DNA from 2 places in the Cobetia sp. BL01 genome. Region 2 is predicted to be linked to the other one. Evidence: riboswitches for the same ligand, from Rfam matches in the RefSeq annotation. Region 2 holds a riboswitch; the other holds the start of a gene.
What was found. Region 2 has a riboswitch for thiamine pyrophosphate ahead of thiC (phosphomethylpyrimidine synthase ThiC). Riboswitches for the same ligand answer to the same signal wherever they lie in the genome.
Positions count from the first base shown of each region.

Region 1: it holds a riboswitch for thiamine pyrophosphate, as region 2 does, so the genes downstream of both, ACZYGA_RS13810 (ABC transporter ATP-binding protein) here and thiC (phosphomethylpyrimidine synthase ThiC) in region 2, are expected to answer to the same signal.

Region 1 is NZ_JBVBEE010000008.1:60,535-75,354, forward strand. Features, by position in the region: gene ACZYGA_RS13750 (YebC/PmpR family DNA-binding transcriptional regulator) at 1-279, opposite strand, end outside; gene ACZYGA_RS13755 (TusE/DsrC/DsvC family sulfur relay protein) at 490-843, opposite strand; gene tusB (sulfurtransferase complex subunit TusB) at 922-1,212, opposite strand; gene tusC (sulfurtransferase complex subunit TusC) at 1,373-1,801, opposite strand; gene tusD (sulfurtransferase complex subunit TusD) at 1,812-2,201, opposite strand; gene ACZYGA_RS13775 (Bax inhibitor-1/YccA family protein) at 2,399-3,067, opposite strand; tRNA gene ACZYGA_RS13780 (tRNA-Ser) at 3,322-3,412, shown strand; tRNA gene ACZYGA_RS13785 (tRNA-Ser) at 3,609-3,699, shown strand; gene ACZYGA_RS13790 (DEAD/DEAH box helicase) at 3,874-5,085, shown strand; gene ACZYGA_RS13795 (GGDEF domain-containing protein) at 5,160-6,290, opposite strand; gene ACZYGA_RS13800 (potassium/proton antiporter) at 6,489-8,198, opposite strand; gene ACZYGA_RS13805 (protein kinase family protein) at 8,320-9,279, opposite strand; TPP riboswitch at 9,405-9,518, shown strand; gene ACZYGA_RS13810 (ABC transporter ATP-binding protein) at 9,580-10,332, shown strand; gene ACZYGA_RS13815 (ABC transporter permease) at 10,329-11,096, shown strand; gene ACZYGA_RS13820 (ABC transporter substrate-binding protein) at 11,162-12,349, shown strand; gene ACZYGA_RS13825 (MFS transporter) at 12,466-13,716, opposite strand; gene ACZYGA_RS13830 (alpha/beta fold hydrolase) at 13,758-14,594, opposite strand; gene ACZYGA_RS13835 (LysR substrate-binding domain-containing protein) at 14,743-14,820, opposite strand, start outside.
Region 2 is NZ_JBVBEE010000001.1:567,751-582,570, reverse strand. Features, by position in the region: gene pncB (nicotinate phosphoribosyltransferase) at 1-728, opposite strand, end outside; gene ACZYGA_RS02500 (DUF4190 domain-containing protein) at 861-1,217, opposite strand; gene ACZYGA_RS02495 (GNAT family N-acetyltransferase) at 1,319-2,608, shown strand; gene ACZYGA_RS02490 (nuclease-related domain-containing protein) at 2,814-4,151, shown strand; gene ACZYGA_RS02485 (phasin family protein) at 4,434-4,802, shown strand; gene ACZYGA_RS02480 (peptidylprolyl isomerase) at 5,003-5,281, shown strand; gene thiC (phosphomethylpyrimidine synthase ThiC) at 5,412-7,421, opposite strand; TPP riboswitch at 7,548-7,688, opposite strand; gene tenA (thiaminase II) at 7,879-8,538, opposite strand; TPP riboswitch at 8,682-8,820, opposite strand; gene ACZYGA_RS02465 (TIGR04282 family arsenosugar biosynthesis glycosyltransferase) at 8,973-9,665, opposite strand; gene ACZYGA_RS02460 (hypothetical protein) at 9,709-9,948, opposite strand; partial or broken gene ACZYGA_RS02455 (glycosyltransferase) at 10,130-10,420, opposite strand; gene ACZYGA_RS02450 (hypothetical protein) at 10,335-10,550, shown strand; gene ACZYGA_RS02445 (PQQ-dependent sugar dehydrogenase) at 10,662-11,966, opposite strand; gene ACZYGA_RS02440 (lysophospholipid acyltransferase family protein) at 12,092-13,126, opposite strand; gene ACZYGA_RS02435 (class I SAM-dependent methyltransferase) at 13,539-14,285, shown strand; gene ACZYGA_RS02430 (MFS transporter) at 14,573-14,820, shown strand, end outside.

The DNA of each region.
Region 1 (14,820 bases), on a different contig from region 2:
CATGACATTGCCCGGACCGAAACCTTCATAGCGGGCCAGCGCGAAATCTTCACCGCCGGCGCCCTTGGCCTTGTCGATGGCCTTGTCGATGACGTGAGTCGGCACCTGATCCTTCTTGGCCTTCTCGATCAGACGACGCAGGCTCAGGTTACCGTTGGGGTCGACACCACCGCTCTTGGCCGAGACGTAGATCTCGCGTCCGTAGCGTGAATATACGCGCGCCTTGTTGAGTGAAGTACGCGCCATTGACTCTTTACGGTTCTGGAATGCTCTTCCCATGCAAGTCGACTCTTGTCCGCCTGAATTCAAATGCCCTTGCGATCGTGTCGCGGGACCTGATGCACCGCCGCCACCTGGCCGCGATGCATTGCTGCAGGGAATAGTAACGCAGACCGCGCTCTGCGTCGCCATCGCGCCGCCCTGCTCGGCGCGGACTTGAGGGTTGTGTGCATGTGCCCGGCGCGATTGTCGGCGCGGCAAGGCACTGCCTCACAGGCAGTTGGTCGGCTTGGGCAGTCCTGCCAGGCGCGCGCCCACCTTGGGGGGGCTGTCTGGAAACAGGCGCATCAGATGCAGCGAGCGCCCCTTTTCCGGCCCGAAGCGCTGGGTCATCGCCTTGGTCAGCGGCCGCATGGCCGGGGAAAGCGAGAAACGCTGATAGAAATCCCGCAATACCTCGATGACCTCCCAGTGTTCGGGGGTCAACTCACGGCCTTCTTCCGCCGCCAGCCGCTCGGCCAGCGCAGGGCTCCAGTCCTCGAGATCCACCAGATACCCCTCGGCATCCAGACCGATCTCACGTCCGTCGAGAGAAAGCGTACGTACCGTTTCACTGCTGGCCATTGCTCATCCTGATGTTTCGTTCCACTCAAGAAATGACATGCGACATGTCTGTCCGGCTGACGTGACACATCGCGCCGCTCAGAACCAGGAGATCGTCTTGTCCGCGGCCTCGGTCAGCGCGACGAAGCCATCCACGTCCACCACGATCACGCTCGCGCTACAACGGCCCGACAGGCCACGTGACTCGAGATCCTCACGCAAGGCGAACAGACGCCCTTCCAGGCCGACGAAATAGTGCTCCGCGCCAGCCAATGCGCCGTTGACACCATCCTCGATCAGCAGCAGCTGGTCCTCGGGCCCCATGGCATTGAGCGCATCATCCAGAATGCGACTGGAAAATGGCGAGCGATTGAGAAGATGAAGATTCATGCAATTATCCAGTCAAGGGAGGCAGGAGTGCGCGGGACAGAGACGCGCCTGCGAAAGGCGTGAGCCGCACGCCCGCCAGTGCGATCTTGCGCCCGAAGCGCGAGCGCGAGGGTGATGATGGCGGAGCATACCAGCCGCACGCCCGAGCGTCAGGCAGACCTCAGAAGCTCAAGACCCGCGAGAAGGCGCCGGTCAGCGCCACGATATCGTCGTGCTCCATCAGGGTCACCGGCAACAAGGCGATATCCTCGACGCTCAGGCCCCGTGCGCGCAGGGCGGCGGCATCCACATAACAGCGCTGGACATCGTACATGTCCAGCGCTGCCAGGAGATTGTCACTGCCCTTCTGCCCCAGCGCGCCCGGTTGCTGGCCTTCCAGCAGGGCCAATACGCCATCCCCACTGAACAGCAACCCGACCTCGCGCCCGAAGGCCGCCGCGACCATCGCCGCCTCCAGCCCCTCGCGCAGCCAGCTGCTGCCATGCGGCGCGTGACGCAACAGGATCAACAGATCGCCCGGCGCGAGGTCATCGCTCACCTGCCCAAGGTCGGCAGCGTGCGTCGCTGTCTGTGACATCGCATCACTCATGGTGCTCTCCTCAGGCGAAGGTGATCAGGTGGTCATTCTCGAGCGTGGCTTCCACCAGCTGCCCGAGTCCGGTCAACTCGAAGGGCGCCTCGAGGGTCGCCCCCTGCTTGCCGTGTCGCGCGGCTTCACGCTCATCGAGCATGCCACGCCTGAGCCCTGCTGCCACGCACACCTGCAGACGGGTCTCGCCCTGCTCCGCCAGCGCGATCCAGCGGTCCCGCAGATGTGGCTCATCCTGAGGAGGTGCCATCATCGTCGCCGCGTTGTAGACGCCGTCGTGATAGAAGAACACCGTGCTCAGACGATGCCCGCGGGCCAGCAACGCCTCGGCGAAGCGCAGGGCCGAATGACTGGCCTGCTGACTGTAGGGACCGCCGTAGACGGCCAGAGCGTAACGCATGTGAACCTCGAGTCGGCTGCGCATTGAGGGCGACATTCTAGCGCGAGTGGTGGCATCTGTCAGAGCCCCGCATCGCCACCACCGCCGCCGCGACGTACCGCCGATCCCTGCCGCCGCGCCGTGTCCATGCCCCACAACGCAACGACCCCGCCGAGGCGGGGTCGTTGATGCAATGCTTGCGGGGTAGCGTCTGACGATCAATCGTCGGATGCAAAGCCCAGCAGCGCCAGCAGGCTGACGAACATGTTGTAGATGGAGACGTACAGGCTGACCGTCGCCAGCAGATAGTTGGTCTGCCCGCCATGGATGATCTGGCTGGTCTCGAACAGGATCGCCGCGGAGGCGAACAGCACGAAGCCGGCCGATACTGCCAGCGCCAGACCACTGATGTTGAAGATCATCGCCGCCAGCATCGCCAGAATCAGCACGATGGCACCCGCGAACAGGAAGTTGCCAAGGAACGAGAAGTCCTTGCGCGTCACCAGTGCGACCGCGGACAGACCGGCAAAGGTGATGCCTGTCATGCCGAGTGCCGTCATCACCAGCTGAGCGCCGTTGGGCATGCTCAGGTAGGCATTGAGCACCGGGCCGAGCGTGAAGCCCATGAAGCCGGTGAAGGCGAAGGTCGCGAAGATGCCGGCGGTGGAATTCGCGGTCTTGTGGACCAGGAACATCAGACCGTAGGCACCGATCAGCAGCACGAAGATGTTCATGCGGCCCACGCCCATGCTCATCGCCACGCCAGCGGTGAGCGCAGAGAACAGCAGCGTCATCGCCAGCATCATGTAAGTGTTGCGCAGTACCCGGTGGGTACTGAGTGAGCGGCTCGCGGTATCCTGCGAGACCTGCCAGGAGCTGTTAGCCATGGTGTCTATCCTCAGGTTGCTACGATGGATGCATCGAATTGACCCCAGCATGCCCGTCGGGGTTTCCCTAATCAAGAGACAGGACGATGAAAAGCCCGTTTCATGCAACTATCCAGCGCGCAAAAGGCAACCTCATCCTCGCTCTCCCCGCACAGTGTGGCACTCGCTACCTTTCAAGCATCTGAACGGAAAGGAAATTCACCCCAAGTCCTTGACGCGGCCAGAGAAATCCGTAGTATTTCATCCCGTGAGTCGGAGGGATGGCAGAGCGGTTGAATGCACCGGTCTTGAAAACCGGCGTAGGTTAATAGCCTACCCAGGGTTCGAATCCCTGTCCCTCCACCACCTTGATTCCAAAAGCCCCGTCTACTTCAGGTAGGCGGGGCTTTTTCGTGCTCACCCTGTCGCCTGGCAGCCGGCAGCGCTCAAGGGTGTTTGATGATCACCGCAAGTGATTGTCCGCGATGGCTTTTCCGAAGATTTTTCTTCGCCCACCTCTTGCTATTCTCATCAGTTTCGGTAGTATTTCGCTCCGTGAGTCGGAGGGATGGCAGAGCGGTTGAATGCACCGGTCTTGAAAACCGGCGTAGGTTAATAGCCTACCCAGGGTTCGAATCCCTGTCCCTCCACCACCTTGAATTCCGAAAGCCCCGTCTACTTCAGGTAGACGGGGCTTTTTCATTGCACACCTGCCTGCAGTGGCCATTCCTCATGGCATCCTCCCGGGGAGGTACAATGGATCACTCAACGCCTTGCGACACCCCGTGGTCGTACAATCCCTCCTCCCCTTGAAAAATCGAGACACCATGCCATTTTCCGCCCTTGGATTGAGCGACCCCATCGTCAAGGCTGTTACCGAGCAGGGTTATCAGACCCCGACCCCGATTCAGGCGCAGGCGATTCCCGTCGTGCTGGCCGGCGACAACCTGATGGCCGCCGCGCAGACCGGCACCGGCAAGACGGCAAGCTTCGTGCTGCCCCTGCTGCAACAACTGATAGACGCCCCCGAGGTCCGCGCCAAGCGAGTGCATGCCGTCATCCTGACGCCGACGCGTGAGCTGGCCATCCAGGTGGAAGACAACATCCGCCAATATGCCGCACATCTCACGCTCAGCTCCATGGCGATGTATGGCGGCGTGGACATCGCCCCGCAGCAACAGCGCCTGATCGAAGGCGTGGACATTCTGGTCGCGACGCCAGGGCGTCTTCTCGACATGTTGACCCGACGCGCGATCCATCTCGACGAGACACGCACCCTCGTCATCGATGAAGCTGACCGCATGCTCGACATGGGCTTCATCGCCGACATCAACAAGATCGTCGAGAAACTGCCCAGCCAACGTCAGAATCTGCTGTTCTCCGCCACTCTGTCGACCCAGGTACGCATGCTGGCCAGAACGGCGGTGACGGACGCCGTGGAGATTTCCATCGCGCCGGAAAACACCAGCGCTCCCGAGATCACCCAGAGCCTGATCACGGTCGACAAGGAATTCAAATCCGCGTTGCTCAGCCACCTGATCCAGAGTGGCGAGTGGCAGCAGGCGCTGATCTTCATCGAGACCAAGCGCGGTGCGGCCAAGCTGGTCAGCCAGCTGGAGAAGCGCGGCATTGGCGCCGAATCCTTCCACAGCGGACGCAGCCAGGCGGTCCGCGAGCAGCTGCTGGCAGACTTCAAGGCAGGCAAGGTGCCATTTCTGGTGGCGACGGGCGTCGCGGCGCGCGGCATCGACATCGATGACCTGCAGCGGGTGGTCAACTATGACCTGCCGGATGAGGCAGAGAACTATGTGCACCGTATCGGACGCACCGGACGCGCCGGGGCAAGCGGTGAAGCCATCTCACTGGTATCGCGTGATGATTTCCGCAACCTGTGCGCCATCGAGCAGCATCTGGGCAACTTCATCGAGCGTGTGGTGATCGAAGGGTTCGAGCCCGGACTCGCCGTGCCCGCCTCGACGATGGACCCGCTGCCACGCAAGCCGGCCCGCGCTCGCCGCCGACCTGCCGGCAAGCGCTGAGCCATTCGCGCACCGTACGCGACACCGCGACAGTGGAACCTCCTCCACTGTCGCTCTCACTGCTGATCATCGCCTCACGACCTGCTGCCGTGAGATTCGCTGCTGCGCGATACCGGCCCCAGCTGGTTGTCGCTGACGAAACGATTGCAGCCTTCGCGCTTGGCGCGGAACAGGTTGACGTCCGCCTTGGCGATCAGGCTTTCCAGATCCTTGTCCCCCGACTGGCGCTGGGCGACGCCGATCGAGAGACTGACATCGAGACTGTTGATGCCGTCATTGATGACGAAGGGCAATGCCGAGGCCCCCTTGCACAGACGCTCCGCCACCTGGTCGGCGCGCTCACCATGCAGCCGCGGACTCAGCAGCACGAACTCCTCCCCGCCATAGCGACCGATCAGATCCTCTCCGCGCAGGATACTGCGCATGCGCTTCACCAGCTCCTTGAGCACCTGGTCGCCCGCCGCGCGTCCCCAGGTCTCGTTGATCAGCCCCAGGTGGTCGACATCCACCATCATCACGCTGATGGGCTGTGTTCCCATCAACATCTCACGCCCCTTGTCGATCAGTTCCGCGCGACTCAGCGCCCCGGTCAACTCATCGAACCGCTCGCGTGACTCGAAACGCTGGCGCAAGCGATCCGCCGACCACCCCATCTGTACCAGCACGAGGGTGAAGAACACGGTCAGAACGCAGAGATTGATCAGTCGGAACGCGAATGCCCACCCGGGCGGCAGCGGATTGGCCACCCCCTGGAACATCAACACGACATAGGCCAGCAGCGGCATGCTCAGGCAGATGAGACACAGCAGCAGACGTCGCGTGAAGGGCATGCGAATGCAGTAGATGCACAGCAGCGCACCGAAATAGAAATAATCGAAACCGGGGGCTGGACCGAAATAGCCCAGGGACAGACTTATCTGGGCACAGGTACCCAATGCCAGCAGGTTGGCGGCCAGTACCTCTCGGCGCGCGCGATGCAGCTGCAGACAGACAAGGTCCACCACCAGCATGCCCAGATCCAGCGCCAGAATGCCCATCTCTCCCAGCCAGAGCATCAGACCGGCATACAGCAGGTGACTCGCTATCGCGAGCACATACACCACATTGAAGGTGGCGTGGAAGGTCTTCTCGTCCTCGGTGAGGCCTGGTGGGAAATCCTCGAATCGCAACAGCCAGCGCGCAAGGTGTGGATGTGGACTGCCCATGAGACTATCTCCTTGGCTGCTGACCACCATTCGTGGCCAGCCAGACCAGGCGGGTAAAGGCCTGACGAGCCAAGGGTACGTCATCCCTCAGTCGAAAGGAGATCAGCACATTACACGCAATGCATAAACCCGCCACCAAGCGCCGAGCCAGCCTGGCGTCACGACAGGCAGAACCGGGCCACGACGCAAAGAACCGCGTCAATGCAGGCGCAGCCCCACCTTGGTGATGCGATTGCCCTCGACCTCATTCACCACCCAGTGAATGCCATGCCAGTCGACATCATCCCCGACCACCGGCACCCCGCCGACTCTGCGGGTGATGAACTCGGCGATGGTCAGGTGCTGCTCGCCCTGAGAGAGCGTCAGTCCGTAGACATCGGCGATATCCTGCATGTTGGCATCCCCTTCCAGGGTGAAGGTGCCGAAGAAGGCGCGCTGTTCATGCTGCAGACTCTCGCCATTGAACATGCGATTGAGGCTTGGCACATCACAGGAGCGACCGACGACGCACAGCACGTCCTTCTGATGCAGACAGGTGCTGCCCTTGGGATGGATCAGCACCTTGTTGCGGAACAGTGCCCCGACCTTGGCCCCGGAGGGGAAGCGCAGCATGCGCAATGCCACGCCTTCCAGCGCCGTGTTGTCGACCCGGTAGACCAGCATCTCGTAATCGTTGACGGGCATGATGCCCAGCAGATTGCGGCGGCTGGGCTGTGCGCCCGGCGGCACCACCACCCTGAGCTTGCGCGCCATGGGAGCCAGCGACGAGCCCTGCACCAGCAGCGAGATGATCACCACGAAGAAGGCGACATTGAAGTAGACGCCGGCATTCTCGACCCCGGTGATCACCGGGAAGATCGCCAGCACGATCGGCACCGCCCCCCTCAACCCGACCCAGCTGATGAACCACAGCTCTCGCCAGCGGAAGCGGAAGAAAGGCTTGAGACACAGGATCACGGCCAGGGGGCGCACGAACAGGATCAGCGCCACACTCAGAATGGCGGCCGGCAGCGCGAACTGCAGCATCGTGGAGGGTGAGACCAGCAGACCCAGCATCAGGAACAGCACGATCTGGGACAGGTGGGCCAGTCCGTCATGCACCGGCAGGATGTGTTCGAGGTGGCGCCCCGGATGATTGCCGATCATCAGGCCACACAGATAGATGGCCAGGAAGCCACTGCCACCGAGCTCATTGGTCGTCGCGAACAGACTCAGGCCCAGCGCCAGCGCCAGCAGGGAATAGAGGCCGGGCGCCAGATCCAGATAGCGCATCAGACGGGCGATCAACCAGCCACCGGCGATCCCCATGCCCGCGCCGACCCCGAACTGCAGCGCGAAGCTCATGAGTCCGGCGGCGACCCCCGACAGCTGTCCGGTCAGTATCTCGGCCAGAGTGATGGTGAGGAAGATGGCCATCGGGTCGTTGGTACCGGACTCGATCTCCAGCGTCGCCCCGACCCGCTCGTTGAGGTGCACCCCCTGCCCGCCCAGTAGCGAGAAGACCGCCGCGGCGTCGGTAGAGCCGACGATGGCCCCGACCAGCAGGCCTTCGATCAGGGTGAGGTCAAACAGCCACATGGCCAGCAGCCCCACCAGCCCGCTGGTCATGAAGACCCCGACGGTCGCCAGCACCAATGCCGGCTTGAGACCCGCGCGGAAGGTCGAGAGACGGGTGCGCAGACCGCCATCGAGCAGAATGAGTGCCAACGCCAGATTGCCGATCAGGTACGCGGTAGAGGCATCATCGAACTGGATGCCGAGCACGCCATCCTCCCCCGCCAGCATGCCGAGTCCCAGGAACAGCAACAGCAGGGGCATGCCGAGACGAGCCGAGACCCGACTTGCCAGCACGCTCAAGGCGATGAGCATGCCCGCCAGCAAGAAGTAATAGTTCAGATTCTCTACCACGTGTGCTCCCCCGCCATTCCCGGCACCAAGTCTCGAATCACGTCTGCGACGGCCCAGAGACAGTATTCCATGTCAGCGACGAGGCTGCAGAGAAATTTCTCAAATATTCATGGACTTGCGATCAACATGTCAGGCTTCTCGGCGACACCCAGGCCGGGGCTGCCGCCAGCTCGGCGTAGCGGGTCGGACCGAAGGCTTCCATCGCCCACAACAGGGCTCGGCACAGCTCACGCTGACCGTCGATATCGACCATGCGCCCATGACGCGAATAACCGGCGAGGAAGGCCTCACGCTGACTCGGCGTCTCCAGCAACAACTCGATCAGTGCCCAGTCGAACTCGATCGGAGCCCACACCAGTGCCTCCCAGTCGCTCCATACCCAGCCGGTGGCGGCGCACAGATATTGGTCCGCGCGCAGGTCCGGCAGACTCCAGACGGCGCGAGCGGGATGCGAGAAGGTGCGTGATGGCAGGTCCCCCAGCTCGTGGGACAGGGGATGGCGCGCGAGAAAACGCGTCACGCGGGCATTCCAATGCAGCAACGGCATGGGCTGGGCAAGGGGCTGACCAAAGCCGGACACGGTGTCCTGATGCAGCCGCCCGACCTGATCTCCCAGCAACTCACAGAAGGTGTCACTGAGATCACTGGGCTGACCGCTGGACCACGGCAGATGCCAGACGGGCGCGCCATCGAGACGTCCCAGATAGGTCAGCGGCAGCGGAGGGATGGGCAAACGCGCCGGCAACGCGCCCGCCAGCCGTGTCAGGGCCTCAGGTTGCGCCCAGCGATCGGCGCCGAAGACACCGCGCATCGCTCGCCAGAAGGGGTCGTGATCCGGGCCGGTCCGCGCCAGCTTGATCAGGCCGGGGGTGCCGCCACGCTGTCGCCACAACCAGTTGGCACTATCCGGCCAGGCAAGTGCCAGCGGCTCCAGCGCATGCCCCAGATAGGTGGAAAGACGGCGAGTCAGCGCATCCTCCGGCCAGCCATTGGGCACGGATGTCGCGTCTGGCATCACGGGTCGCCGCGGTGGCACGGGATAACCGCTGGAGCAGGTCGAGAGATCCGGGGTATCAGGCATGTTGATCTCCTTGAGGCTGCGATACCTCGATAGCATACCCAACACCGGGCCATGCAGCATAGCCACACGACAGCCACCCCGACGATGGCAGGGATGCAACCGGCGGGCAGGTGACGGTACACTGTCGGCCTGGATGGGGGTGCCCGAAAGTGGGCTGAGAGCCGATGCGTCACGTCGCATGGCAACCCCTGGAACCTGATCCGGTTGATACCGGCGGAGGGAATTCCGGTCACCTGCCCAAGCGTCAGGCGCCCTGCGTGCTTCCTCCCCTCGGCATGCCGCCTGACCACGGATGACACTGTGTCGCTGGGACTCTCCCTCAACAACGCTCGCATCGATTACGCCAGCCATACGCTGTTTCGTGATCTGTCGGCGCGTCTGGATGCCGGAAGCTGGACGGCCCTGCTGGGCCGCTCGGGCTGTGGCAAGAGCTCACTGCTGCGCCTGCTGGCCGGCCTCGAGATGCCCGACCATCACACGCTGGAACTCACCACCGATGACGGCAAGCCACTGGCGGGTCGCGTCGCCTGGATGGCGCAGCAGGACCTGCTGCTGCCCTGGCGCCGGGTGCTGGACAATCTGTGTCTGGGAGATGACCTCCATCGTCGCCCCCGCGATACCGAGCGGGCCCGCGAACTGCTGGCAGCGGTGGGTCTGGAGGGGCGCGAGCAGGCCTGGCCAGACTCCCTCTCCGGCGGGCAACGCCAACGCGTTGCATTGGCGCGAACGCTCTATCAGCAGGCTCCGGTGGTGATGATGGATGAACCCTTCTCCGCAGTGGACGCCATCACGCGACTCGAACTGCATGATCTCGCCAGCCGGCTGCTGGACGGACGCACCGTGCTGATGGTCACGCATGACCCGCTCGAGGCGTTGCGCCTGGCCGACCAACTGCTAGTGCTGCGTCCGGGCCGCGACAGCCAGCAGGGGGCAGTGCTCGACCGCTTGCCGGGGCTCTCGCCGCCTCGCCCGGTGCCGCTGGACCTGCCCGCCCTGCAGCAGGCCCAGTCCGAATTGATCACACGCCTGCGCGACGGCGAGGAGACGCAATGAAACGCCTGCATGCCCTGCGTCATCTCGCCATCAGCGCCGCCGTCCTGCTGGGACTCTGGCAACTGGTGATCATCACCACGGCCGTGCCGCCCTACATCCTGCCAGCGCCACTGGCAGTCGCGGAGGTGCTGGTCCGTCAGGCTCCGATGCTGGCACACCACGCCGGCATCACCTTCGCCGAGATTCTTGGCGGGCTGGTACTGGGGGTCCTTCTCGGACTGAGCACCGCGCTGGCACTGGCGTTCATCCCCCGTCTGCGGCGCACCCTGCTGCCATTGCTGCTGATCAGCCAGGTGATCCCGCTGTTCGCGATCGCTCCACTGCTGGTGCTGTGGCTGGGCTATGACATGCTCTCCAAGGTCGTGATGGCCACGCTGATCATCTATTTCCCCGTGGCCTCCACCGGCTACGACGGCCTGCGCCAGACCCCTCAGGGCTGGCTGGATCTCGCCCATACCCTGGGTGCCAGCCCGTGGCGACTGCTGCTGCATGTCCAACTGCCCGCCGCGCTGCCGGCATTGGCCTCCGGCGTGCGCATGGCAGCGACAGCCGCCCCCATCGGGGCCGTCATCGGTGAGTGGGCCGGCGCAAGTCAGGGCCTCGGCTATCTGATGCTCAATGCCAATGCCCGCATGGAAATCGACCTGATGTTCGCCGCCCTGCTGGTGCTGGTCGCCTTTTCGCTGCTGCTGTATTTCACGCTGGATGCCCTGCTGCGTCGCCTGATGCCCTGGCATCGGGATCGCCTGACCCGTTTGAACTGAGCGCTTCCGGCTGTCAGGCGATGCCCTGACGGTCTCACATTCTTGACACCACAAGGAATACCGCCATGCCATTCTCGCCATCGGCGATCCGCCGTTCCAGCAAGCTGTCCTGCCTCTTCGCGACACTGCTGACAACCCTCAGCCTGAGCACCTTCGCCCTGTCAGCCGAGACTGGCGCCAGCGCCGAGCCCCAGGCCCCGACCGCCAGTGACAGTGCAGCGGCAGCGGTCACCCAGACCGGGCAGGACGGTGCCACCCTCGAGCCAGACGCTTCTGCCAAGCAGGCTGCCGAGACCGAGCAACAGACCCGCCCCGCCGCTGGCGATGTGCAGGACCCGCAAGCGGCCGCCACCGATGCCAAGCCCCTCACGCACCTCAAGGTCATGCTCGACTGGTACACCAATCCCGGCCACGGGCCGCTGGTGCTGGCTCAGGAACTGGGCCTGTTCAAGCAACATGGTCTGGACGTCGAGCTGATCGCTCCGGCAGACCCCAGCGTCCCCCCAAAGCTTGCCGCGGCGGAGCGTGTCGACATCGCCATCAGCTATCAGCCCCAGCTGCACCTGCAGGTGGATCAAGGGCTGCCGCTGGTGCGCATCGGCACGCTGGTGGCCACCCCGCTCAACGTGGTGGTGGTACGGGCTGACAGTGACATCCAGTCGATGGCCGACCTCAAGGGCAAGCGCGTCGGCTATTCCGTCGGTGGCGTGGAGGAAGTCCTGCTGTCCACCATGCTCCAGAACAGCGGCCTGACACTGGATGACATCACCCTGACCAACGTCAACTTCTCGCTGACGCCGTCACTGCTGACCCGCAAGGTCGATGCCGTCACCGGGGCATTCCGCAACTTCGAACTCGCCCAGATGGCACAGGAAGGCGTCAAGGGCCGCGCCTTCTACATCGAGGAAGAAGGCGTGCCGACCTATGACGAACTGATCTTCGTCGCCAACAGCGACAGCTATTCTCGCAAGCACGAGCAGTACGCCGCCTTCCTGTCCGCCGTCGGTGAAGCCACCGCCTGGATAATCAACCACCCTGACAAGGGCTGGAAGCTGTTCCGCGAGTCCGACCCGGCACTCGATACCGCGCTCAACAAGAAAGCCTGGTATGCCACCTTGCCGCGCTTCGCCCTGCGTCCGGCCGCACTGGATGCCGGCCGCTACCGTGACTTCGAGAACTTCCTGTACGAGCGCGGCATGATCAAGCAGCGCCAGTCACTCGACCACCTGGCCATCGACGTCAACGCGCCCTGAATAGACGGCCGATGACAGACACGACGACGCCCTGCCGGTTTCCCGACAGGGCGTCGTTTGCTTTCCGCCAGATGACGCGAAGATGCCCCCGCCCCTTGCCTCCCGAGACCTTCCTGTCAGCGCCTGCCATCCACCGGACTGCCGGCTGACGCCCGCCTGGCCAGACGCCGCGCCAACCACCCCATCAGCACAGGCTGGATCACCAGCGCGACCACCAGCACCGCCACGAGCAGTGGCATGCCCTCAAGGGCGCCACCCGGCGAGCTGACCAGCAGCGCCGCCCCGAGATAACTGCCCGCGGCAGAACTCAGATGCTGAACGGCACTCTGGGTGCTGGTGAAGGCGGCCCGCTCGTGCTCGGCAGGAATGAAGCTGTTGAGCGTGTTCTGCGCCACCCGCCGCGCCGAGGAGAACAGCATGTAGGCACCAAACCCCACCCACACCAGCGACGGCCCGGGCGAATGAAGCAGGAAGGCCCAACCCACCAGCGCCGTCAGCAGACAGGTGATGGTGCCGGGCCAGACACTGCCGAAGCGATCACACAGCCGCCCGGTCAGCTGCATGCCCACCAGCGACAGTCCGCCTCCGATCATGTAGAGCCCGCCGAGATCCTCGCGAGGCAGATCGAGATTGAACAGCAGATAGCTGGAGAGATTGGGAATCACCAGGAAGTTGCTGAACATCGCGGTGGCGATCAGCGCCAGCCCGAGCCGGTGATTCGGCTGCGCGAGAATGGTGGCGATGGAGGTACCGGCGCGACTGCGAGGATTGTCCAGATGCCCCCGGATCGGCGGCAGCACCCAGGCCAGCAACCCGCAGACCAGCAACGCCAGCAGCGCAACGGCCCGGAACGGCGCCTGCCAGCCAAAGCCTTCGGACAACCACAGCGCGAAGGGCAGCCCCAGCACCGAGGCCACCGAGAAGGCCCCCATCACCATCCCCATGGCGCGTCCACGCCGGATTCCCGGCACGACATCGATCACGATGGCCAGTGCCGTGGCCGCCGCCGGCCCACCGAACAGCCCGCCCAGCATGCGCGCGGCCAGCAGCGTCTCGAATCCGGTGGCGAAGCTCGCGATCAGATGACACAGCGCGGCACCGAACAGAAAGCCCAGCACGGCCCAGCGACGATCGAAACGATCCGCATGCCGCGTCCACAGCAAGGTACCCACCGCCGCCGCCAGCGGGTAGCTGCCGACGATGTAGCCCAGGTGGTCCAGCGGAATGCCCAGCGACTGCGCGAAATCCGGCCCCAGTGCCATCACCATGGTGAAGCCCATGATGACGGCGAACTGCAGCAGCGTGACCAGCGCGATCACCAGACGCTCGTGACGCGTCACCGGTATCGTGCCGTCTTCGTCAGGCACGCGGGGCGCCGCCAACGGCGCAGGCGCATGACGTGAGCCGCTCAAGCGCGTGCGACGCGTTCAAGAAACGTCTCGACGGCCTGCTGGAACTCGCTTGCTCGCTCGGCATGCAGCCAGTGGCCGGCATCCAGCGAGGCATCTTCCAGTCGCGGGAAGCGCTCACGCATTGCCTGGAGCCCGTCGGCTTGCACGTAATTGGAACGTTCGCCCCACAGCAGCAGGGCCGGCAGTTCCACCTCGCCGTGTGCCTGAGGCGCCTCGACGATCTGGGGGTAACCCGCCGCGATGTGATCGAGCCCGACTCGCCAGCCCATACTGCCGTCCTCATCGCGCACCAGGTTGGTGGCGAGGAACTGACGGATAGCCGGCGTTTCCACATGGCGTGCCATCACGTTGTCAGCGTCCTTGCGCGAGGCAGGACGCGCCTCACGCACGGCCTCGAAGGCAGCGAATATCTCATCGTGCCCGTGTCCGTAGGCGATGGGCGCGATATCGGCCACCACGAGACTGCGCAGTCGTTCAGGTGCCTGCAGTGCGACCTGCATGGCCACCTTGCCCCCCATGGAGTGCCCCATGAGATCACAGGTGGGGATATCGAGCTGATCGAGCAGAGCGATCACGTCAGCGGCCTGCTCCGGGTAGCTCATGCCCGCCACATGCGGGCTGCGACCATGATTGCGCAGATCCACCGCGATGACGCGACGCGACTGCGACCAGAACTTGATATGCGAGCGCCAGTTGTCCGCGCTCCCGAACAGACCATGCAGAATCACCAGCGGCGTCGCATCCTGCTCACCCGCCTCATTGCCCTGTGCGGCTTCACGGGCATCACTCTCGTTGTAGAAAAGCTCGACCGTCGTGCTTGTCGCAGTGCTCATCATCATCTCCATGGACGCTAGACAGACCCTCAGACGCTCCCGACCCTCACGCATCGCCCGCGATGGCACGCGCCAGTGCGAAGCGGCAACCTCGTGGCCGAGTGTCAGAAAACGCTCATGTTAGCAGACTATCAAGCCGCCGCGCGGCTCACCGCGGACTGGCTTCCAGATAGACCTTGACCGCCTGCCACAGGGGGCTTCGATAGCGCTCCGGATGCCAGAGCAT
Region 2 (14,820 bases):
CCCAGATCACCCCGGTAGACCTTCACCCAGTTTTCCAGCGCCAGGATGTTGGCCATCTTGAATCCGAAGCGCGCTGCATGAAACATGAACCACTCGTGAGCATGCGTCCCGATGGGCTTGGTGCCATGACGCTGGGCCATGTGGACATTGCTGGTGCCGATGAAACAGCCACGGCCCTGTTCCTTGAGGGCGGCCACTACCTGATCATGGACCGCATAGGAATGGCGACGACGCGTCCCGAACTCGGCGACACGTACCCCCAGACGCTTGTAGTGCTCGATCTTGGTCAGCGTACTGTCACGCACGCTCTTGTCGCTGTCACGCTGATCGCCACCAAGGCGGTACCAGAGCTCACTGATCATCGCCATCAGCGGGACTTCCCACAGGATGGTGCGGTACCAGTAGCCCTCGATATGGACCTCAAGCTCCTCACCCGACTGGGTGATGGTGATTTCCGCGGGATCGAAGCGAAAGCCGGCAAGAAAGTCACGATAGGTGGGGTCGAGGAAGGGGCACTGTTGCTCCAGAAACTCCTTTTCCTCAGCACTCAGCGCCAGGCGTGCCATGTCATCCACGGCCGCGCGCAGTGCTTCGCCGAATCCCGGGGGGAAGGCATGCTGGCCCCGGTTGATGAAGGCGTAACGGGTGCGTGCGTAGGGAAACAGTTTCACCACCGCGTTCTGCATGGTGAACTTGTAGAAATCATTATCGAGAATCGAGTGCAGCATCGAGGCTCGCTCAGGTATGAGGCGGCTCACAGGAGCCGGAATCGCTGGCGGGAGCACACCAGGTGCTCAAGGCGGCAGGGTGTCCCGCTGGCATGAAAATCGGGGGGCAGGCTGAAGGAGGGTCGTCCTGCGTCAGCTGCTGAACGCCATGATACCGAACATGGTGAGCATCATGCCGCCGAACATCAGCAGACCCGCCAATGACAACGCGATGAGCAGGTAGCCCAGTATGAGGCCGGCCAGCGCCCAGCTATCGCCGGCATCACCGCGCTGGCGGATCTGTCGGCGGGCGAGATGACCGCAGACGATGCCACCCAATGCCGCGGGTGCCAGCAGACAGCCCAGCACGCTCAGGGCAAAGGAGGCCAGTGCCATGGCATTGGTCTCGGCGCGGGTTTCCTGCGCAGAGGGAGTGGCGGGACGCTCGGTAGCCGTCGCCGTATCGCGCGTGGGCTCAGGCTTGTCGGCGGGAGGCGATGTATCAGTCATGGCAGTCTCATTGTCTTGCATCATGGCGACACACTAGCATGTCCTGGGGCAGGCGGCATATCGGCCGGGCGGCAGGGTGGGCATCTTCAGAGGAGAGCAGGGTGAGCGAGCACCGGGAAGCAGGGCATCAGGAGAGTGATGCGTCGCGAAGGCAGATCGGGACTGAGGCCACTGACAGACGTGGCGCGAACTGGCAGCTGGACGTGCTCTCGTCGATCAGCGCTGTCACGCCCGCAGAATGGGATGCGCTGGCGGGAAAAGAGTATCCCTTTCTGCAACATGCCTATCTTCGTGCACTGGAAGACAGCGGCGCGGCCTGCGCGTCTACGGGCTGGTACCCGGCGCACTTGCTGGTGCGTGACGAGTCAGGACGGCTTGTCGCCGGCTTGCTGCGCTATCTCAAGCTGCACTCGCGGGGCGAGTATGTCTTTGATCAGCAATGGGCCGAGGCGCTGGAGCAGGCCGGTGGGCGTTATTATCCCAAGCAGCTGTCGGCAGTTCCCTTCACGCCGAGCGCTGGTCCGCGGCTGGTCCTGGCCTCATCGGAGGCGGGAGGCCCTTCCCGCCGAGCGCTGCTTGCCTGGTTGTGGCCCAGGCTTCAGGCCGGCGTGGCACCCGCCGTCGACGCAGGCGGGCCCTTGCGACGCTTTGAGCACAGTGGCTTTCATCTGTTGTTCGCGGATCTCGACGAGTGCCGCGACTGGCAAGCCGTCAGTCCGCAGCTGATGCTGCGTGGTGGCATGCAGTATCACTGGCAGTCGCGAGGTGAGCGAGACTTCGATGAGTGGCTGGGCAGTCTGCGCTCCAAGCGACGCAAGGAGATCCGCCGCGAGCGCCGCAAGGTGCTCGAGCAGGGCATCACCCTCGCGCGTCTCAGCGGTGAAGCCATCGGTGAGAGCGATCTCGAAGCATTCCATCGCTGTTACTGCATGACCTATCTGGAGCGCGGACAACGGCCCTACCTGACACTGGCGTTCTTTCAGCGCTTAAGGCGCAGCATGCCCGAGCAGCTGCTGCTGGTGCAGGCGCGTGATGAACATGGCGATCCTGTGGCGGCTGCGTTGTGCCTTGTCGGTGCCGATTGCCTCTATGGGCGCTGGTGGGGCAGTGAAGTGCAGGCGGACTGCCTGCATTTCGAGGTCTGCTATTACCAGGGGCTGGAGTTCTGCCTTGAGCGGGGACTGACGCGCTTTGATCCGGGCACACAGGGTGAGCACAAGATCAGCCGCGGCTTCTCGGCCTATGACACCTGGTCATTGCACTGGCTGGTACATCCCGGACTGCAGTCAGCCGTGGCTGACGCGCTTGAGGAGGAAGCGCGCTGGTTGAGCGGGGCGCGACGCCAGGTGGAGGCGATGCTGCCCTATCATCAGCAGCCTGATCTATCCTGAAGGTCTGTCCTGAAGCGCTATTCTTAAGGTCTGTCCTGAAGCGCTATCCTCAAGATCTGCCCGGTACCCGTTTCTCCCCTGCTTGTTCCCCCTGGCTGGATGCCCAGACAGGTAGCAGGTAGCAGGTAGCAGGTAGCAGGTAGCAGAGATGGCACTGCGATGACTACACTGAAAACATCTTAATGTTCTAAATTTAGAGGCTCCCATGCTGCTCAAGGATTGTGACTCCAGGGAGTATGACGTTCTGGTACTTGAGGTGTTGGCGCAGAATGCCACCTTGAGCACCCAAGAGCGCCAGCAGGTTCTGAGGATGCTGCGAGGCGTTCGAGCGCATCAGGAGCGTCGTCGCTCGCTCGCCCGATTCCTGAACACCCTGTTCGAGTCGCGCGATGACTGGGTCGTGCTGCATGACCTGCGCCTGGAAGGGGATGAGGGCGTGATCGAGCTGGATCACGTGTTGATCAATCGCCTCATGCAATTCTGGGTACTGGATGCGTCCTGCTTTGATCTCCCGCTGACGATCTCGCCATTTGGCGAGCTGAGCGCGCACCAGGGCCCCTCTGTCGAGCAAGGCGCTTCCGTCGGGCAGGGCTCATTGGAAGATACCGGGGAGGTCGTTCAGAGCGGTGATGAGTTGCGGTTGACGCCATCACCGCTGCTGGCACTCAAGGAACAGCAGCAGTGCTTTCGCCGCTGGCTGGAGAGCTCAGGTCTCCTGCCTTCCAGACTCGGGATGGTGCTGCAGCCACAATTGACGCATCGGTTGGTCATTGCCGCCGAGGAACAGGTCAGCCGGCCTCCCGAAGATATTCTGGACAGTCGAGCGCTGGTGGACCTGCGCGGGTTGTCCGAAGAATGCCTCAATCTCGGGAGCGGGGCGGCCTCCGTCGCCCGCATGCGTGATTTCACCCACCGGATCGACCCGCGTCGTCTGAGGCGTCTCGGTCGTGCCATCCTGGCGCAGCATGGCCCATCACGGGTCGACTGGGCGTCGCGACTCGGCTTGTCAGAACATGCCACCATGGCCATCCATCCCGATGAGCAGACGGCCTACGCCTGGGTACCACCCCAGGACCCATCCGCTTCCCCCTCGGTGGCCCCCGTGCGTGATGACGCCATCCCTTCTTCAAGCGGGGATGACGCTCCTCAGGTCACGCCTCGTGAGGAGGGGCCAACACCTCCCGAGACTCGCCGGGCCACTCCTCCAAAGGCCACCTCATCCTCTTTCCAGACACTGATGTCCGGCATGGTGCAGACCATGCCCTCGTCCACGTGCCACGGCTTGCAGGCTCAGGACTGGCAGCCTTCAGTTTCTGACGTGAGGCTGCAGGGCGTGTCCTCCGCTGGCGCGAAAGCCTCTGACGTGTCGCACGGCCATCGTGGCATGGCGTCTGGCCATGATGAGATGCAATACCTGCAGCCACGTTGTGATGAGTGTCGTCGCTGGTTGTCCAAGGCCAGTGTGGCGTTATGTCGTAGCGAGGGTCAGCGCGAATTGCTGGGTGACAGGATGTTGTGCCAGCGATGCCGTGCGAGCGACTGAAATCTTCATGTCATTCAGGGGCTTGACGTCTCTAGGCGAGAGGGCAGTCAGCCCGGCAGCAGACTCGCAGGGCAAGGTGGTTGATCAATATTGCGCTCCTGATGTTGCAGTGCAGCAAGAGGTGGCTTATGCTGCACTGCAGCGAGGATGGAACCTGTCGAGAATGCTGGCTTGCAGTGAGATCTCGACCTCATGGCTCACAAGCTTGGTTCAGTCCTGGTAGCCAACGGAGCAAAGCTCCGCTTCATTTTCCGTGTGATGCCAAACCCTGGAGGGTGCCCCATGTTCAACACCAATCTTGAGAAGACCACTCAGCAGTTCGACGACATGTTCTTCGCTCCGCTGCGTGCTTTCAGCGCCCTGAGCCTCGATTACAGCGAGAAGCTGGTCAGCGCTCAGATGGATCTGACCAAGTCCTACGTTGACACCTCCATGGCGCAGGCGCGTTCCATGCTCGAGATCAAGGACAGCGAAGGCCTGAAGAACTTCGTCAAGGAACAGCAGGAGACGGTCAAGTCTCTGGGCGAGAAGCTTCAGAACGACACCCAGAAGGTGGTCGAGCTGAACCAGGAATACGCCAAGAAAGGTCAGGAACTGGCAGAGAACAATGCCAAGTCCGCCTCCGAGGCCATGCAGAAAGTCGCCAAGTAAGCGACTGCTGCTGACGCTCTCAGGCGAGCGTCTACAACGCCCATCCGGTCTTCCGGGTGGGCGTTCGCGCGTCTGAGGCATCGCTGGGGAGGTGGGGAGGCGCGCGACGCTAGCGGCGAGCGCTGCCTTGGGCCACAATGTGCTGCCACGCCGCCGGTGATTGCCGGCGGCATTTATTCGATCAGTGACAGGTGATAGACATGGCACAGGCCACAGCGCGTCATATTCTCGTTTCCAGCGAAGAACAGTGTGCAGCTCTCAAGACCGAAATCGAGAACGGCCGCGATTTCGCTGATGCCGCTCGCGAGCACTCCTCCTGCCCGTCCGGTCGCAGTGGCGGTGACCTGGGCGCCTTCGGCCCGGGCATGATGGTCAAGGAATTCGACGAAGTCGTGTTCAGCGCACCGATCAACACCGTGCAGGGCCCGGTGAAGACCCAGTTCGGTTATCACCTGCTGGAAGTCACCAGCCGCACGTGATCTCTGGATCACGCTCATGACACGTCATGAGTGGTTGGCAGCAAGCCATTGAAAACGCCCCGACCAGTGATGGTCGGGGCGTTTTTCGTGCGGCTCAGCACGTCAGCCTTTCGTGCGCCAATCCCTCTACCTATACCTCCTGATAGAGCTGGCTGCCTTCGCGCTTGAACTTGTCAGCCTGCTCCTGCATGCCGGCCATCACGCTGTCGGCGTCACCGGTCAGGCCGTGTTCGTTGGCGTAGTCGCGGACTTCCTGGGTGATCTTCATCGAGCAGAACTTCGGCCCGCACATGGAGCAGAAGTGGGCGACCTTGGCCGAATCCTTGGGCAGCGTCTCGTCGTGGAAGCTGCGCGCGGTGTCCGGGTCAAGGCCCAGATTGAACTGGTCTTCCCAGCGGAACTCGAAGCGTGCCTTGGAGAGTGCATTGTCACGACGTTGCGCGCCCGGATGCCCCTTGGCCAGGTCCGCGGCATGCGCGGCGATCTTGTAGGTGATGATGCCAGTCTTGACGTCGTCCTTGTTGGGCAGTCCCAGGTGCTCCTTGGGGGTCACGTAGCAGAGCATGGCGCAGCCGAACCAGCCGATCATCGCGGCACCGATGCCGGAGGTGATGTGGTCGTAGCCCGGGGCGATGTCGGTGGTCAGCGGGCCGAGGGTGTAGAAGGGCGCCTCGTCGCACTCGCTGAGCTGCTTGTCCATGTTCTCCTTGATCAGGTGCATCGGCACGTGACCCGGACCTTCGATCATGACCTGGACATCGTGCTGCCAGGCGATCTTCGTCAGCTCGCCGAGCGTCTCGAGCTCGCCGAACTGGGCGGCGTCATTGGCATCGGCCACCGAGCCCGGGCGCAGGCCATCGCCCAGTGACAGGCTGATGTCGTAGGCCTTGCAGATCTCGCAGATGTCCTCGAAGTGGCGATAGAGGAAGCTTTCCTCGTGATGCGCCAGACACCACTTGGCCATGATGGAGCCACCGCGCGAGACGATGCCGGTCACGCGGCTGGCGGTCAGCGGCACATAGCGCAGCAGGACGCCGGCGTGGATGGTGAAGTAGTCGACGCCTTGCTCGGCCTGCTCGATCAGCGTGTCGCGGAAGATCTCCCAATCAAGATTCTCGGCCACGCCATCGACCTTCTCCAGCGCCTGATAGATCGGCACCGTGCCGATGGGCACGGGAGAATTGCGCAGAATCCATTCACGGGTCTCGTGGATGTTGGCGCCGGTCGAGAGGTCCATGACGGTGTCGGAACCCCAGCGGATCGCCCAGGTCATCTTGTCGACCTCCTCCTCGATGGAGGAGGTGACCGCCGAGTTGCCCAGGTTGCCGTTGACCTTCACCAGGAAGTTGCGGCCGATGATCATCGGCTCGCTTTCCGGGTGATTGATGTTGGCGGGAATGATGGCGCGGCCACGCGCGACTTCCTCACGCACGAATTCGGCGGTGATCTCGTCGGGCAGGTTGGCGCCGAAGCTGTGACCCGGGTGCTGGTGGCCCAGAATGCTCTCGACGGAGTCGCTGCCCTGATATTCCTCACGCAGCGCGATACGACGCTGATTCTCGCGAATCGCGATGTACTCCATCTCCGGCGTGATGATGCCCTGGCGCGCATAGTGCAGCTGGGTGACATTCTTGCCCGGCAGGGCACGACGCGGGCGGTGGTCCAGCTCGAAACGCAGGGACGACAGGCGCAGGTCGGCCTGGCGCACGCGACCATATTCGCTGCTCAGCTGATTGAGCTGTTCGGTATCGCCGCGCTCCTCGATCCACTTCTCGCGCAGTGGCGCCAGCCCGCGACGAATGTCGATCTCGACCGCCGGGTCGGTGTAGGGACCGGAGGTATCGTAGACGACGATCGGCGGATTCTCTTCCAGACTGTTGGAGGTCTGGGTCGGCGAGCAGCCGATCTCGCGCATGGGCACGCGGATGTCCGGGCGAGAGCCTTCGATGTAGATCTTGCGCGAGCCGCTCAGCGGCGCGATGGCGGCGGCGTCGACGCGGGCTTCACTGGCGAGATGGCGACTGCCATCCTTGCGACCAGCACGTGCGCGCGCCTTCGGCGCAGCCTCAGGCTGGGGGGCGAGCGACGGTTCTGCGGCGTTGGTGGCTTGCGGATCTTGAGTCGTGGGGGTAGTGCTCATGCAGGTCTCCTCAAAGGGCGACGTCACGGCAGACGTCATCATGGGAAGACCGTGCGCAGGGAGAGGATGGCCATCGCCGACTCCTTGCCAACAGGTGGCCCGGGAGCGAGGCGGCCGCGGGCAGCGGCTGACCATCAGCTTGATTCCTACGCCGGTCCTAACCGGTTCAGGTTCCACGGGACCCCTTGCTGGCAGCCTCGCCCATTTGGCGGCGAGGTGATGCATGCAGGATCTCAGCCGGTTCCACCGGCACCCCGTCAAGCGTGCTCAGAGTTCAATGCGGGCATGACCTGTGCTGAGCGTAGTGTTGGCCCAGATCATCGTGCTCGCATTCAGGCTCTGATGGCCTGTGGTGTGTCTGAATGATTGGCGAGAGGACCACGTCCCCAGGCCGATGAAAATCGGTGTGTCTTCCGTTCGCGCTGGTGCGGCCTGTCAGGCGACGGCCTGCCACGGATCAGTCGCGATCAAGGCCCATCTGCCAGAAGTCGATCTCGAGACGTGTCGCATCGCGGAAGACATCCACCAGTTCGCCCAGCCGGCGCTCCGAGACCTCCGAGAGCCGAGCGTCCAGCCATTCACGTTCGGCGTCCACCGCTTCCTTGAAGTCATCGCTGGAGTACATCGCGATCCAGTCCGCGTACGGATTGTCCTCGATCTCGGTGGTGTCCTGATCCAGCAGCCACTCGGCGATCTCGCCGTAGCCGATCAGGCAAGGCGCGAGCGCCACGTGCAGATCGAGCAGGTCGCCGCGCTGGCCGCAATCCAGTACGTAACGGGTATAGGCCAGGGTGGCACGCGATTCCGGCAGCTCACTCAGGTCATCCTCGCTGATGCCCCACTCGCTGCAGTAGCCGATATGCAGATCGAGCTCGGTATTGAGGATGGTGTCGAGACTGGCCGTGGCCTGACGCAGCTCCGCGAGGGTGCGGCTCTTGTAGGCGGCCAGCGCCCAGGCGCGCGCGAAGTGGATCAGGAACAGGTAGTCCTGCTGCAGGTAATGGCGGAAGGACTCCTCTGGCAGACGACCTTCCCCGAGCTGGCGAACGAAGTCATGCTCGAGATAGTCGCGCCATTCCTCGGCGCAGGCACTGGTCAGGTCTGAAAAGCTGGGCATCGACGCATCCCTCGGTGAGCGTGCTGCCAATCCGTGATGGAGTGGCAAAGGTCTGGCTCGAGCGTGGTCAGGTCCGGCAATCTGCAGGGAAAAAGCGGGGGGAGGTGCGGCGTTCACCTGGAAGAGGTGAAGATGATGTGCGGCAACACTTCGCGCTTGATCCCTACGCCGGTACTAACCGGATCAGGTTCGGCGGGATCGTCATTCACGCACCTCGATGCAAGGCCTCGAACAGTGCGAATGACATCTCAGCCGGTCTTACCGGCACCCCGTCAAGCTGTGACTCAGACGTCACGATATCTCGAGTGTAACAGTCCTGCGGTGCAGGAAAAGCCTCTGCCGCCCTAAAACCCATGCGACTTTGGGAGGCCTTCTGCGATGCTGAAAGGGCTTCCTGCGATGCGGGAAGCGTGTCATGCGCTGCAGGAAAGATGTCATGCAGGCTGACAGGAGGAGAGGTTCGCCATCAGGGCTGGGAAGTGTCGCCTCAGGCGCACCAGATCGTGAGGCTCATCGACATCCCAGCTGACAGGCAGGCAACCGACGCTTCTGCCTGCCTGAGCCAGCAGTGCAAGAGTCTCCCGGCTCACGTCGGCATGGCTCCAGTGATCCAGCTGGAAGGCCGCCGGGCAGGCTGCTTTCAGGCCAATCAATCCGTATCCCCCGTCTTCGCTGGGCTGCAGCACCGCCTCATGGTCATGCAGGCACCGCGCCGCCTCGCGCAGACGTTGACTGTCCAATGCGGGCAGGTCAGAGCCCATCAGCAGCACGGGGCCTGCGGGCAGGTGGCGCAGCATGGCCTGATGCATGCGCTCCCCAAGCCCACCCTGTGGCTGTGCCTCGAGCGTGATCCGCCTGCCATGTGCCGCCATGCTCTCTGCACGCCACTGATCCTCAAGTTCCGTCAGCAGGGCTGCCAGCTCAGGTTGCTGCCGAGCGTGCTCGGGGGAGGGAGTCAGCATCACGACCACCTTGCCGAGGCGTGAGGCGCAGGCCTGCTGAACGATTCTGCGCAGCATGCGCGAGTAGAGGCGTGCCGCCCCCTCGGGACCGAGGGCAGGGATCAGCCGCGTCTTGCATTGTCCGGCCAGTGGCAGGCGGCCGAAGATGATGAGCGTCGGGCGCATGTCATACGCGGCCGTGTCGGTTTCCCTGCCAGCAAGCGAGGCTTCAGGCATGAGGCAAGCCACGCTGTTCGCAGGCCTGAGCGGCGGCACCATATCCATAGAGGCGCGCCAGACGGACAGGAGATACGCCACCCCAGGCTGCCAGGCGCAGCCCCCACATCTTGAGGATGGTGCGACAGACGCCATGGGTTTCCCAGCGTCTTCCACTGGTGGTGACTCTGGCGGAGAGGTTCAGCGGCGAGGTCAGTCGCTTGAGCCTGACGCTCAGCTGGATGTCCTCCATCAGGGGGCACGACGGGAAAGCCCTCGATGGCCTCGAAGGTGGAGCGTCGTACGAACTGGGTCTGATCACCTGTGCTGATGCTGGTCAGGCGCGAGCGCAGATTCATCAGCATGGCGATCACGGGCAGCAGCGGAGAATCTCCTTCGATGTCGACATCGAAGCGACCCCAGTCGCACTCGCGATGCTCGGCGAGGGTCTCTGACAGTACCGAGAGGACATGTGCCGGCAGGCGCGTGTCGGCATGCAGGAACAGCAGCCATTGACCACGAGCCTGAGAGGCACCGGCGTTCATCTGCGTTGCCCGGCCCGGATCACTGCTCAGGCAGCGATCGCACAGCGGCGTTGCCAGCTCGCGGGTAGTATCCGTGGAGCCGCCATCGACCACGATGACCTCGCAATCCCCGCTCGCGCGCATTGGGCTCAAGGCGATCAAGGCCGAGACGATACCGGATGCCTCATTGTGGACTGGCATGATGATGCTCAGCCACGGGGGGCGCGTCAGGGCGCTGCCCGAACGGACAGCCCTGGGGGCAGGGCTGGCAACTGGCGAGAAGATGGAGGGCTTTGTCATGGCGCAGGCTCCGGCGATGGCGTCGTCCTGAGAGCATACGCATGTGATCACCCCATGGATGCAGAGCGTCGAGACGCTCGCTCAACGCTTGGGCGAAGAATCAACGCGTGAGCCGCCGTGTCGAGTCAGAGGCGGCTGGAGGTCATTGAGAGAAGGTGATCCGATAGAGTCCTGAGGCTCCGGTATCGCTGGTCAGGTAGAGGCTGCCATCCTTGCCGAATGCTACATCCAGTGGGCGTATCCAGCGCTCGCCGCTGGCGGCATCCTGCAGGCCGGTCAGTACCGGCACTAGGTGTGCTTCAGTGTCTGGCGTCGCCAGCTTGAGGCCCAGCAGGCGAGGCTCACGACGACTGGCGGGGTCTCCCCACGCTTTGCCGGACGGTGCCGTGCCCCAGCTGCCGTGGACTGCCACCACGACATCCATGTCAGCAGCCAATGGATGCCCAGGCGGCACCACCGCGATACCCATCGGCGCACTGCGAGCGGGGATCTCGGCCAGTGGCGGTGCAATCTCGTCACGTTCGCGCGGTGAATCGCTCGTGATGCAATCATCTGCCTGCCAGCGGCCATCGATCCACTGATACCAGGGCATGCCATGGAAGCTGCCTTCGCGGGCAGCGACCACCAGCTCGCGAGGATGCTCGTAGCCCCAGTGGTCCGGTCCGTTGTTGGTGGCCAGCAGGCGCGTCTCTCCTGTCGCCAGTGCCTGCCAGACCAGGCCGACGGGGTTGCGCAGACCACTCGCCCACGCCCGCCACTCGGGAGGCTCGCCACTTTCCTCAAGGCGCATCACTCCCCCACGGCGCTGTTGCTGTGGGTAGCGAGGCGAGGTGCCCGCCAGATACTGATCGGAGCAGTTGCCTTGGATCCCCAGCGCCAGATACAGGCCATTGTCAGGGCCCAGGCTCAGCGTACGCGAGTTGTGGCCACCGCCGCCGGGAATCGCGATCACGCGCTGGAAGTCGCTCGGGGCAAGGGAGATCCCGGGATGGTAGTCCGCGACCAGCAGGGCGTCCGTGGTCGCGACATACAGGCGCGCATCGCGGACGACGGCAGAGTGGGGATAGCCTTCCAGCTCGACCAGCACTTCCATGCGCTTGAGGCTGCCATCATCGGCCAGCTGGCCTCGGTAGAGCTTGCCGGCCCGCGAGCCGATCAACACCTCATCGTGAGCGGTGAGGTGCAGCATGCGAGGTGCCTGAATCGATGCCAGCCGAGTCATGCCGGCCCCTGGTGGCAGCCTCAGGGAGGGGGCGTCCTCGGGAACCGAGCTTGCCGCCTGCAATGCCAGAGTCGGGGCATGAGCAGAGGTCTCGCCATCGAGGGTGTCGTTGCTGCTTGCCTCGCTCCAGGCAGGAGACGACGCGCAGAGACAGCCGATGAGCGCCGTCCCCATCAGCTGTCTGATGCTTGCGCATCCACGGATTTCCTGTTGGCGCTTGCTCATGTGCTCCACTGCCTCCCTGGCCTGTCGCCGCTACCTCGGCAAGTCGACTGGCATCGCTCGCCGCCGTGCAGGAAAGTCTGGAAGCTTGTGCCGGTTTGCGCCAGTGCTGCCCTGTCCCTGGAGAGTCAGGAGCGCTTCGCGTTGCGGCGGCGGTACTTGAGGTGGCGGCGCCAGCCCTTGAGGGAAAGCCAGGAATCGTCCCGGGGATAGAAGCGCTTCTCACGCCAGCCCGGCTGCTCGTCCAGTTCTTCCGGGCTCTTGCGCCAGCGCTTGTATTCCCATTGATACTGCGCGGGCGCCAGGGCGATCGCGGCTTCCACTGAGGCATTCACTCCCCGCGCCGAGATGACCTCGTCTTCGGTGTAGACCGCCTCATCCGCGGCGAGGAAGTGGATGGCGAAGCCATGGCCATCTTCCAGGCGTTGAGCGACACCGGTCACCACGCGGGCGTCGGTTCTCGCCACCAGCTTGGGGAGCAGAGTGGCGGTGTAGGCGGGGCGGCCGTAGAAGTCGGCGAAGACACCGCTGCCGCGTCCCGGTTCCTGATCCGGTAGGATGCCGATCGCCTCGGCGCGCTTGAGCGCCTTCAGCAACGCTGCCACGCCGCGGGAGTTGGTAGGCACCAGTCTCGCCCCCATGCGCTCACGCCCGTTGCGAATGATCGGGTCGAGCCGCTCGAACTTGGGAGGCTCGTACATGGCAGTGAAGGGGAAATGGCTCGAGAGCCAGAAATTGAGCACTTCCCAGTTGCCGAAGTGCGGCGCCAGCACGATCACGCCACGTCCCTCGGCACGGGCTTCGTCGAGCAGATTGCGACCGTGCACCTCGAGAATCGAATCGCGCACCGCGTCTTCATCACCCAGCCATACCTTGCCCAGCTCCAGCATGGTGGCGGTGGAGTGCGCGAGGCTCTCGGTCACGAGGCGTGCGCGTGCCTCACGCGGCTGATGAGGGAAGGCCTGGCCAAGATTTCTGCGCGTGACGCGCCGTTCCCGCGGATTGAGCAGTTGCACGAGACGCGCGACCGGGCGCGCCATCCACCACAGCTGGCGGGTGGTCAGGCCCGAGAGTCGCTGCCATAGCCAGGCGACGGCATTGGCCTTGAGAGGTAAAAGGCGTTGTTCCAGGGCCTTTTCAAAACGCTTGAGAGTCTTTTCCATCGTCACACATGAAGTTCCGGTGGTCTGGCGTGAGATACCGCACTGGTCAGAGGGCGAGTCCTGCGCTGCCCGTCGCGCCCCATTGTGCCAGAGGGGCGTACGTCATGCAGGTTCGAGGCATCGGGGGACACGCAGTGACCTTCGTCGTGTGTGGCACGGGGTGCGGCCCGTTTCCTCTGCCAGTATCATGCTGGCATCGGCACATCCGGGATCACGTCGCTGGCGTGGTCCCGAGGCGCTCTGTCAGACAGTCAGACCACGGCACTGCCCGAGCGGTTCTCGTGTGCCGTGCTTTCCAGTAGTGCTTTCCAGTAGTGCTTTTCGGTGATGCTTTCCCTGATGCGCTTTCCCTGATGTGCTCGTCCTGTCATGTCTTGTTCCTGTCGTGTCCCTTGCCCTGTGCGGAGCCCTGATGTCATCTTCCCCCATTGCCCCCGAGTCCCCGGCACAGCCATTGCCTGAATCCGACCATCAATGCCCGTTATGCGCGACGCATGGCAGTCAACCGGTGCTTCATCTGGTGCAACGACGCAAGCCATGTCCGCAGACCGGTCAGCGTCCGCCTGCCGACGAGCGTGATTACCTGCGGTGTGGCGAATGCCATCTGCTGTATCTCGCACCCTCTCAACGACTGGATGCCCGCGCAGAGCAGGACATCTACGACCAGCATCAGAATGACCCGGCAGACCCGCGCTATCGCACCTTCCTGTCCAGGCTGTTCACGCCGATGTGCGAGCGGCTGGCGGCCGGTGCCAGCGGGCTCGATTTCGGTTGTGGGCCGGGGCCAGCCCTGGCACGGATGTTCGAGGAAGTCGGCCACCCGATGGCATTGCATGATCTGTATTACCACCCGAACCCGGCAGCGCTCGCCCGTCAGCATGATTTCATCGTCAGTACCGAGGTGATCGAGCATCTCTACGCGCCCGGCGATGTCTTCCGTCAGTGGCTTGGGTGTCTCAAACCCGGTGGCCTGCTGGGGATCATGACGCAACCCGCCGCGGATGATCTGGATGCGCTCAAGCGTTGGCACTATCTGCGTGACCCGACCCATGTCTGCCTGTTCAGCCCGACGACCTTCGCCTGGCTGGCGCGGACCCATGGCCTGGCCTTCGAGCAGATTGCGAGCGATAGCGTCATCTTCCGCGTTCCGATGTCCTGAAGGGCTCGCGTGGCGGGTGTGGAGTGGGCGATGCTCGCTACCGAGGCATGATCCAGCCGCCCCACGCGCGTGCGCCTGACTGGGCTGGCCACCAGATTCGGGGCGAGACAATGAACGATGTCGCGAAATGACGTGAAGCTGACGCAAAAACACTTGGATTTGGCGCAGACTGTCACTATATTGCCCGCGCCTTGCGAGATTCCTGCAGGGCGCTTCCCTCTCCCGTAGCTCTCCGCACCTTGCGGCATTGGCCGAACGCAGTCCTGCGCCTGGCCGAGGAACTGGTCATGCCCCGTCATCTGTTGTTGATGTCTCTCGCGCCCTTGCTGGGCCTTGCCTTGCTGGGGATCGGCAATGCCATGCTGACTTCGCTGGTCCCCCTGCGGCTGTCTGCCGCCGGTGTCTCGAGCGAGGCGATCGGCCTGATCAGCTCCGCCTACTATCTGGGGCTTGGACTGGGAGCGCTGGTCAACGACCGCCTGCTGCTGCGCATCGGACACATCCGAGCCTACGCCGGCTTCGCCTCGCTGGTGGC